2 regions of the Paenibacillus sp. FSL R7-0333 genome follow, and region 1 is predicted to be linked to the other one. Evidence: riboswitches for the same ligand, from Rfam matches in the RefSeq annotation. Region 1 holds a riboswitch; the other holds the start of a gene.
What was found. A riboswitch is a leader RNA that binds a small molecule or an ion and turns the genes downstream of it on or off. The one in region 1 is predicted to bind thiamine pyrophosphate.
Positions count from the first base shown of each region.

Region 1 (4,927 bases):
TAGCTGATCTTGCCGCGCTGCCCGGTCACCGGGATGCCGTTCATGCGGACGGTTCCGGTATCCGGCAGCGTAAGGCCGCCGATAATATGGAACAGCGTGCTTTTGCCGCAGCCGGAAGGGCCGACAATGGAGACGAATTCCTGCGGCTCCACGGTCAGGGACACCTGATCCAGCACCTGCGTCTCCCGGCGGCGGTGCTTGAACGACTTGCTGATGCCGCTGACTTCGAGCGCAGGCGGCACAGTCCGTGTACCCAGGCGTCCGTCTCCGTCCGCCTTCTCCAGTTTAATCCTCGTAAGCTCAGACACTTCGCGTAACCTCCTTCAGTTGATTATAAGTACTTCCGTGTTGGGATATCCTCCCGTGGGCATTAAGCTTCCTTGCGCGGCTTCCAGCGCACCAGCCATCTCTCCAGCAGGGCAATGAGCGCGAATAATACGAGACTCAACAGCACGATAATAGCGATGGCCACGAACATCCGGTCCGCACGGTAAGAGGACTTCTGCAGCAGCATATAGTAGCCGATCCCTTTGTCGGCGCCGATCCATTCCGCCACCACTGCGCCCATCACCGCATAGGTGGCGGAGATCTTGAGGCCCGAGAACAGGGAGGGCAGGGAGCCGGGAAGCTCCAGCTTGCTGAAGATCTGCCACTTGCCCGCACCGGCCATCTTCATATAATTCATCATTACCCGGTCGCTTTGCGTCAGCCCGCCCATGGTCGCAACAGCTACGGGGAAGAAGCAGACGAGGGTGATCAGGATGATTTTGGGCAGCAGGCCGAACCCGAACCAGATAATCAGCAGCGGGGCAAGCGCAATGGAGGGCACATTCTGGCTGAGGATCAGCAGCGGATAGAGGGCTCGCTTGACCCAGGGCAGCAGATGCAGCAGCAAGGCGGTGAGCAGGCCGATGCCTGTGCCGACCGGGAAGCCGATCAGGGTCAGCCGCAGCGTGGCGGCGGTGTGCTCCCAGATCCCGGAGGCGTTGTTCTTCGTCTCACGCGCGATATCCGCGGGGCTGGGCAGCTGGTAAGCCGGGATGTCGAACAGCATGACCGATAGCTGCCATATCCCGACAAAAAAGAGGACCGCCACAAAGGGCGGCCACACTAGCTTCCAGGTGCTTCTCACGGCCGGTATTTCTCCGTCAGCTTCTCCATGCTGATGCCGCCCGGATTATGGGCGATCTTGATCTGTGAGATCATACTCGGACTGCCGGAAGCGATCAGCGCCTCATGCATGTCACGCACAATATCCAGCAGCTCGGACAGCTCGCCTTCCATCGTGGTCTCCAGCGGATTCACCTGATGCTTCACGCCTGACTTTTGAATGACCTCTATAGCCTTGTCCACGTAAGGGATGGAATCCTCGTTGTTCGGTGTCTTGGGAATTACCTGAATGCTGAGCAGTGTGTTAGCCATGATGAATCCTTCCTCTCCAAGTTAGGTATAAGATTCCCGCCATGCGGGCTCATTATGATTCCGGCAAAAATTCATTCGTAAACGTACTCTCCGCATCCAGCGGCTTATCCAGCAGCTTCAGGCCGTACATCCAGTCGGCGTAATTCTTCCAGATCTCAAGCTTCTGCTCACCCCAGCGCGGGGCGTCGTCCTTGTATTTCGGGCTAAGCCATTTCTGGCTGGCCAGCACCAGCTTGGGGTCCAGATCAGGTACAGCATCAGACAAGACCGTCGCGGCTTCTTCCGGGTTATCGATAGCATACTGATACCCCTTGGACGTAGCCTTAAGGAAGGCCTTCACCACTTCAGGATGCTCGGCGATCTCCTTCTCGCTGGTGGTCAGCACCGGTGTGTAGTAATCAAGCTGCGGCGCATAATCCTTAAGATACAGCATATCCAGCGGCTCGCCGCGCAGCTCGGCCTCTACCCCGGTCCACGCATAGAAGATCCAGGCGAAGTCAATATCCCGCTTCACAGCTGTGAAAAAGTCCGCTTCGCCGATATTCACCAGCTTCACCTTGGAGACATCCCCGCCTTCGGGGTCCATAATCGCTTTCATGGCGGCCTGCTCCGCAGGGGAGCCCCAGCCTCCGTACGTTTTGCCTTCAAAATCCTTCGGCGTCTTAATATTGCGGTCCTTCGGAGCCGCGAAGCCCGAGGTATTATGCTGAATGATTGCAGCAATCGATACCAGCGGCACATCCTGCAGACGGGCCAGGGTCAGCGCCTCCTGGGCACTGATGCCGAACTGGGCTTCGCCGGAAGTGACCATTGTATCCGACCCGGCAGCGCCAGGCTGTACAATCTGGACGTCAAGACCTTCCTCCGCGTAATAGCCCAGCTCTTTGGCTGCATACAGGCCGGTATGATTCGTGTTCGGCGTCCAGTCCAGGGCAATCTTGACCGGAGTCAGCGCCTTAGGTGCATCTGTGGGTGCGGCTGCGGTTGCATCAGGTGCAGCCGTGCTGTTACCGGCAGCAGGTGCGCTGGCCCCCGCATTGCCGCTGTTGTTCCCGCCGCCACATCCCGCGACCGTGAGAACCAGCATGGAGCTGAGCAGTAGTGTGACTGTTTTTTTGACTCCCATTTCTCTTTCTCTCTCCTTCCAGCAACCCCTGGTCTTCAGAGCTTACAGAAACCCTATTCCTGTACATACTTAGAATCAAAAAAGCGTCCCGAAGATCGGGACGCCAGTGACTTGCGTGAGGGGATTCAGCTTCAGTACCGCTCAAGGCACTGTGTTGAATGAAGATTCCTACGCTGGCATTATCCAGATCAGGTGTAAGGGTCAGTATCTTGTGGGATACAATCTCAGCCGGCCAATTCCAGCACCCCTGGTTCTATAAAGTTCACGGGTATTGCTATGTTCTTACGGTGTATTATAGACGGCAGCTTCGACATTGTCCACCCTCTGTGTCTTAATCCCTCGTATAATGCCGCTTCTTCCGGCGGCTGCGGATGCCGTTCCAGATCTCTCTCAGCGTTAAGCCGACACTGACGGTAATCCCAGAGAAGGTCAGGAACAGAGCCAGATACTCGAACGCGGAGTACTCCAGCATTTTGCTCCAGTCGATCTGGCCCTTCAGATCCTCGATGACCTGATTCATCCCGTATATCCCGCTGATGACCGTAAATACGGTGAGCACCATCAGGAGTGTATCCCGCCGTTTGGCCTGGAATTTGTCCTGGTACTGGAACAGGTCATTGAGGGTCATTTTCACCTCATCGAACAGAGCATCATTGCCATATACCTTACGCAGCTGAAAAAAAATCTCCCGCCCCTGCGACTGTGAAATCAGCTCCAGGAAGTAGAATTTGGCCGAGAATTTGTTGATCAGGAAGATCAGATTCTCGATCTCGTCGTTATCGTGGTTGATGCGCAGCCGGGAGTGGAGGTTGGCGAGCTTCAGCAGCACGATTTTATGAAAAATACTCAGCAGCATTCCGTAATAATATTCGCCGTACATCTGGCTGATCAGGCCTGCGGCAATCTCCGGCTTCGCCCGGCTCACGCAGCAGAAGGTCTGCTCATTGGTCATATAGTAGGTGTCCGGTCCCCAGCGGCTATAGCAATGCTCCCGGGTGTACTGCTTGATATAGTCTGGATCACTTGCACTCATGTAGGGGCTGCCGTCGATGGTCAGACCATCCACCTGAGAGGCACGGTAGAGCATTTCGACACTGATCTCTTCCTCATCCTCCGGGAGATTAACGCCGTAGAAGGCCTGCACCAGCATCCGTTCATCGACGAAGAAGGGCAGGGTCTCGAAATAATTGCCATTGGTCTCCGCAGGATCGAGATACGGCTCCAGCCCGGCTGCCAGATGCCTGAACACGAAGTCCTCCACCCGGGCAAAAGACTTCTTATGACAATGGATGAAGGTATGCTCATCCTGAACACTCACATCCTCCAGGTTGCGGAACCGGTCGGCGAATTCCAGCACCATGCTGAAGGGGAGATTCTCCTCCTCAATAGCCACTCTTACCGTCAGAAAGCCCAGCTCGAACGGGCAGAGGAACACATCGGTCGACAGCACGCGGAAGGGAACCGTCTGAAAGGGCATTTGCAGCCCGCACAGCAGATCATTGGCCCGGGAAAAGCGGCGGAAGGAATCCCTGTCCTTCTCACGCGGAAACAAGACATGGGCGGCAAACGGAAGATAGCTGCGCTCCATTTTCTCATGGGATACACAGTGGCTCTCTCCGTAATAGGCATGCTCCAGTTCCTTGTTCTCAAGAAAAAAACGCGTAAATCCATCCTTCTGTAAACTCTCAATCAGCTCTTCATCGACCTCGGCCTTGATGGAGAAGGGGAAAATGAATTGCAGCAAGGCGGTATGCAGAGTGGGCTCGGAATGCGGTATAGCCATGGGTGGGTTCCATCCTTATTCGCAGAATATGGACCTTGTAGCTTCAATTACCCGATTCTCCAGGCGGTTACGCTCAGCACGAATAACAGCGCGGCAAAAGCGGCCAAAAGTCCCGAGGTCTGGGCGATCTGCAGATGATCCATGGACCAGCCGGTCAGCAGCGGCAGCACTGCGCCGCCAATTCCGCCGGAGGCGATCATAATGCTGGGCGTGGATTCTTCCGCGCCGGGCAGCAGCTTGCTGGAGAAGACCAGCGCGATCGAGAAGATGCCGGACATGAACAGGCCAAGCAGCAGGATGATCGCAAAGGCGGCAAGCCGGTGACCGGCGAACGGGAAAATAACGAGCAGCAGCAAAGCGGCAAAGCAGCTGACGAGCACATAGATGCGGTAGGAAATCTTCTCGGCGATGACACCGGCGAACAGTCTGCCCGCCGACATGGCCAGCCAGAAGAAGGTCACCGTGAGTGCAGCCGCGGCCTCGCTCATGCCCAGCTTCGCAATGAAGATCGCCGGCATGAAATTCACCAGGCTCATCTCAGTGCCTACATAGAGAAAGAAGAACAGAATGAACAAGCCCAGCACGACCCATTGCTT
Region 1 covers NZ_JBBOBZ010000001.1:118,681-123,607, forward strand. Annotated here, with positions in the region: gene MKY86_RS00480 (ATP-binding cassette domain-containing protein) at 1-290, opposite strand, end outside; gene MKY86_RS00485 (ABC transporter permease) at 371-1,132, opposite strand; gene MKY86_RS00490 (thiamine-binding protein) at 1,129-1,422, opposite strand; gene MKY86_RS00495 (ABC transporter substrate-binding protein) at 1,475-2,548, opposite strand; TPP riboswitch at 2,697-2,807, opposite strand; gene MKY86_RS00500 (hypothetical protein) at 2,880-4,331, opposite strand; gene MKY86_RS00505 (MFS transporter) at 4,379-4,927, opposite strand, start outside.

Region 2 (4,927 bases), 7.4 Mb from region 1:
GTGAACATTATCGTTCCCTATTACGGGTACGCCCGGCAGGAGCGTAAGTCCGCACCACGTGAGCCGATCTCGGCCAAAATGGTCGCCGATGTGCTGACCACCGCCGGTGCAACGCGCGTAATTACGATTGATCTGCATGCCGCAGCCATACAGGGATTCTTCAATATTCCGGTCGATCATCTGACGGCGCTTGATCTGATTAGCGGTTATCTGAAGGTGAAGGGGCTTACCGATCTGGTCGTGGTCTCCCCGGATGCGGGACGAGCGTCCATGGCGGAGAAGCTGGCCAGCCGGCTGGATTCGCCGTTCGCCATCATGATTAAGAAGCGTCCGGCGCATAATGAATCGGTGATTACGCATGTCATTGGTGATGTGGAAGGCAGGACGCCAATCATTATAGAGGATCTTATAGATACCGGAACCACGATCGTCAATGTGGTGGAGGGCCTGAAGGAGCGGGGCGCCCGGAACAGTATCGTCTGTGCTACGCACGGACTGTTCTCCGGGGATGCGCTTGAGCGGATGGATCATCCCAATATCGACGAGATTGTCATTACCGATTCGATTGCCCTGCCGGACGAGCATTCCAGCAGATTCGCAGTGCTCTCGGTAGCTCCCATGCTGGCTGAGGCCACGCGTATTATCATCGAGGGCGGTTCCATAGATAAGCTGTTCAGAGACGCGGGGATTTAACTCCCGCGTCTTTTTTTGAGCTTTTCCCTCCCGTTAGCTCTCTCTCTGAGACTTGAGAATCTCGTTGCCACATGTGGTATACTGTGTGAAGAAGACAGCCGAGACCATAAATGGAAACGAACAGGTAAGGCTAGGGAAGCTGAAACAAGGGAGGTGCCTTGCTTCCATGATAGAGAGAACTTCAGAGAATGCCGCGGAGCACAGTAATGTCATTCCGGTCACTCTGGATGCCAATTTTTTCTTTGAAAGAGCCGTTCGGTCGCTGGACCGCTTTCAATATGATAAGGCATTAAGAAATTTTCGCAAAGCTGTTGAATATGAGCCGGATAATCCGGTGAATCATTGCAATATGGCGGGTATATTATCTGAGATGGGCAATTATACCGCATCTAACGAGATTCTTATCCATGTTCTGGAGAAAATCGACCCCGCTATGACAGAATGCCATTTCTACATGGCTAATAACTTCGCCAATATGGAAAGCTTTGAAGAGGCGGAGCGTTCGCTGGTCACTTACTTGGAAGAGGATGCTAACGGCGAGTTCATGACCGAATCCGAAGAACTGATGGAGCTGCTGCAATATGAGCTGAACCGGCCTGCTCCGCTGGTGCGTATCCGCAGCCGTGAGGGAGTCGTAGAGCATGACCGGGCGCGTAGTCTGCTGGAGGAGGGTAAGTTCCCTCAGGCTGTAGAGCTGCTGGAGGAGATCACTGCGGGTACCCCGGATTTTTTGGCTGCGCATAATAATCTGGCATTAGCTCATTTCTATATGGGCCGGTTCGCCAAGGCGAAGGAATGTCTGAATGAGGTGCTGAAGCAAGACCCCGGCAATCTGCATGCTCTGTGCAATATGGCCATCTTCCTGCAGTATGCAGGAGATAAGGAACAGCTTGAAACGCTGCTCGGTATGCTTGAAGCAACGGTGCCGTTCCATCAGGAGCATGTATTCAAAATGGCTACAACCATGGGTATCCTGGGCCGGCACGCTGCCGCTTACAGCCATTTCCGCCGTCTGCTGAAGGATGAGGAGGTCGCCGGAGATGCCGGGCTGTATCATTACTGTGCGGCCGCGGCAAGCAATAGCGGAAAACATGATGAGGCGCTGCGCTGCTGGAGACAGGCAGCCAAGCTGGACCCTGCTTCCGCTGTCCCGGCGTTCTTCCTGTCCCAGCTCCAGCAGGCCCGGGCAGAAGGACAGCCTATGCCTGCTGTCAGCTATAACTATCAGCTGCCCTTCCAGGAGCAGCTGAAGCAGTGGAAGGGCAATACGGGCAGATTCACTGAAGAAGTGCGGAATAATCCGCTGCTGCGCGCCTCGTTCTTCTGGGCGCTGCGCTACGGCGATTCCGCTACGAAGCTTCAGGTGACCGAGGCTCTCCGCTGGATTGAGGACGAGGAGATGTCCGAGGTACTGCGCGGAGTTCTGGAGCAGGAGCCGCTGCAGGAGGACCGCCTGCAGGAGGCGGTATTGTTCAGCCTTCAGCGGCTGATCGGGGAGAACCTGAATGAAGCCGGCGGCTCGCCCGGCGAAGAGCAGGAGCCTGCGGCTGCTCCCGGACCCAAGGGGATGCTGCCCGGAACCGGCGGCTTATCGCCGTCCACTACCCGTATTTGAAGCAATTGCTGTTGTAAGAACACCTACTTGTAAGGAGGCCAATGTAATGTACAAAACGATTGTAATCGGAACAGGCCCGGCCGGGCTGACTGCCGCGATTTATCTGGCGCGTGCGAACCTGAGCCCGCTGGTCATTGAAGGTTTGCAGCCGGGGGGACAACTGACAACGACGACAGAAGTGGAGAACTTTCCAGGCTTCCCTGAAGGGATTCTGGGTCCGGACCTGATGGACAATATGCGCAAGCAGGCGGAACGCTTCGGCGCTGAATTCAAGAATGGCTGGGTGGAGTCGGTGGACTTCTCACAGCGTCCGTTCAAGGTAACAGTGGACGGAATGGGTGTACTGGAAGCGGAGTCGGTTATTATTTCAACCGGGGCCTCTGCAAGATATCTGGGCATTCCGGGCGAGCAGGAGAATGTGGGACGCGGGGTCAGCACCTGTGCGACCTGTGACGGCTTCTTTTTCCGTAATAAAAAGATTGTCGTCGTCGGCGGCGGAGACTCCGCTATGGAGGAAGCCAGCTTCCTGACCCGCTTTGCGTCCAGCGTAACGCTGGTTCACCGCCGTCCCGAGCTGCGGGCCTCGAAGATCATGCAGGACCGGGCGCGTGACAACAGCAAGGTAACCTGGGCCTTGAACCGCACACCGGTTGAAGTAACGGTAGGAGAGACCGGAGTGAAGGGCCTTACGGTGCTTAATAATGAGACAGGTCTGACAGAGCTGGTAGAAGCAGACGGTGTGTTCGTAGCGATTGGACACACACCGAACACAGCCTTCTTAGGCGGCCAGATTAACACCGATGCCAACGGTTATATCGTGGTGAACCCGGGTACCACCGAGACCAACATCCCGGGTGTATTCGCCTGCGGCGATGTACAGGATACACGTTACCGTCAAGCGATATCGGCAGCGGGAACCGGCTGTATGGCCGCTATGGATGCCGAGAAGTTCCTGGAAGGTACGATGGTGCACGACTGGAGCGAATCGCTGGATAAATAACGGGTTTACAAGAATTACCCATACAGGTAAAATGTATTTAATTAGATAAGATACCCACTAGGGGAGCCTGAATAGGCTGAGACGGGAAAATTGAATTTCCGGACCCTTGAACCTGATCTGGATCATACCAGCGTAGGAAAGTGGAGTCGGACCTTTTTTGAATACAGTCTTATTTGACTGTTCCTTTAATAAAGCCGCTCCAGGTGGAGCGGCTTTTTGACTTGCAGGAATCTATAGATTCTTCGGCTCAGTCTGCTGCGTGACATCTTATCTGATTGACTCACAGAGTGAAGAGGAGGAGATTGGAATGTCAGAAATGATGAAGAACGAAGAGGTGGATCTTTCCGGATTCCCCGCAAGCCGTAAAGTGTATGTGGAGGGCTCACGCCCGGATATCCGGGTTCCGATGCGGGAGATCAGCCTCAGCAGAACCGAAGGCGTTGCCGGGGAAGAGGACAATGCTCCGCTGCGGGTCTATGACACAAGCGGTATGTACACGGATGCCGCGGAGGAGATGGACATTCGGAGGGGGCTGCCGCCGCACCGTTCAAGCTGGATCGCGGAGCGTGGCGATTCGGAGGAGTACACCGGAAGAGCCGTCCGGCCGGAGGATAACGGAATCCGCAGAGAAGGGGCTGCCGCAGAAGCTTATCCAGGACTGTGCAGGAATCCCCGGCGGGCCTATGTAGGCGGCAATGTGACTCAGCTGCATTATGCAAGGCAAGGGATCATCACACCGGAAATGGAGTATATTGCGATCCGAGAGAATACCCGGAAGGAGTTCGTAAGGGATGAGGTGGCTGCGGGCCGTGCTATTATTCCGGCCAATATCAATCACCCGGAGAGTGAGCCGATGATTATCGGCCGTAACTTCCTGGTGAAGATCAATGCCAACATCGGAAATTCGGCGGTCACTTCTTCTATTGAAGAGGAGGTGGAGAAGATGCGGTGGGCGACCCGTTGGGGGGCTGATACCATCATGGATCTCTCCACCGGCTCTAAGATCCATACCACCCGGGAGTGGATTATCCGCAATTCTCCTGTGCCGGTCGGGACAGTGCCCATATACCAGGCGCTGGAGAAGGTGAACGGTATAGCCGAGGACTTAACCTGGGAGCTCTATCGCGACACGCTGATTGAGCAGGCGGAGCAGGGGGTGGATTACTTCACCATTCATGCCGGGGTGCTGCGGCGCTATATTCCGCTCACTGCCCGGAGAATGACCGGCATCGTATCCCGGGGCGGATCGATTATGGCTGCCTGGTGCCTGGCCCATCAGCAGGAGAACTTCCTGTACACACACTTCGAAGACATATGTGAGATCATGAAGACGTATGATGTGGCCTTCTCACTGGGGGATGGCCTGCGTCCCGGCTCTATCGCCGATGCCAATGACGAAGCCCAGTTCGCCGAGCTGGAGACGCTGGGAGAGCTGACGGCGCTTGCCTGGAAGCATGATGTTCAGGTTATGGTAGAAGGTCCGGGCCATGTGCCAATGCACAAGATCAAGGAGAATATGGACAAGCAGCTTGAGATTTGTCACGAAGCCCCTTTTTACACCCTCGGTCCGCTAACTACGGATATTGCACCCGGCTATGATCACATCACGTCGGCCATCG
Region 2 covers NZ_JBBOBZ010000001.1:7,562,128-7,567,054, forward strand. Annotated here, with positions in the region: gene MKY86_RS32685 (ribose-phosphate diphosphokinase) at 1-693, shown strand, start outside; gene MKY86_RS32690 (tetratricopeptide repeat protein) at 860-2,308, shown strand; gene trxB (thioredoxin-disulfide reductase) at 2,355-3,308, shown strand; TPP riboswitch at 3,358-3,464, shown strand; gene thiC (phosphomethylpyrimidine synthase ThiC) at 3,616-4,927, shown strand, end outside.
Region 2: it holds a riboswitch for thiamine pyrophosphate, as region 1 does, so the genes downstream of both, thiC (phosphomethylpyrimidine synthase ThiC) here and MKY86_RS00495 (ABC transporter substrate-binding protein) in region 1, are expected to answer to the same signal.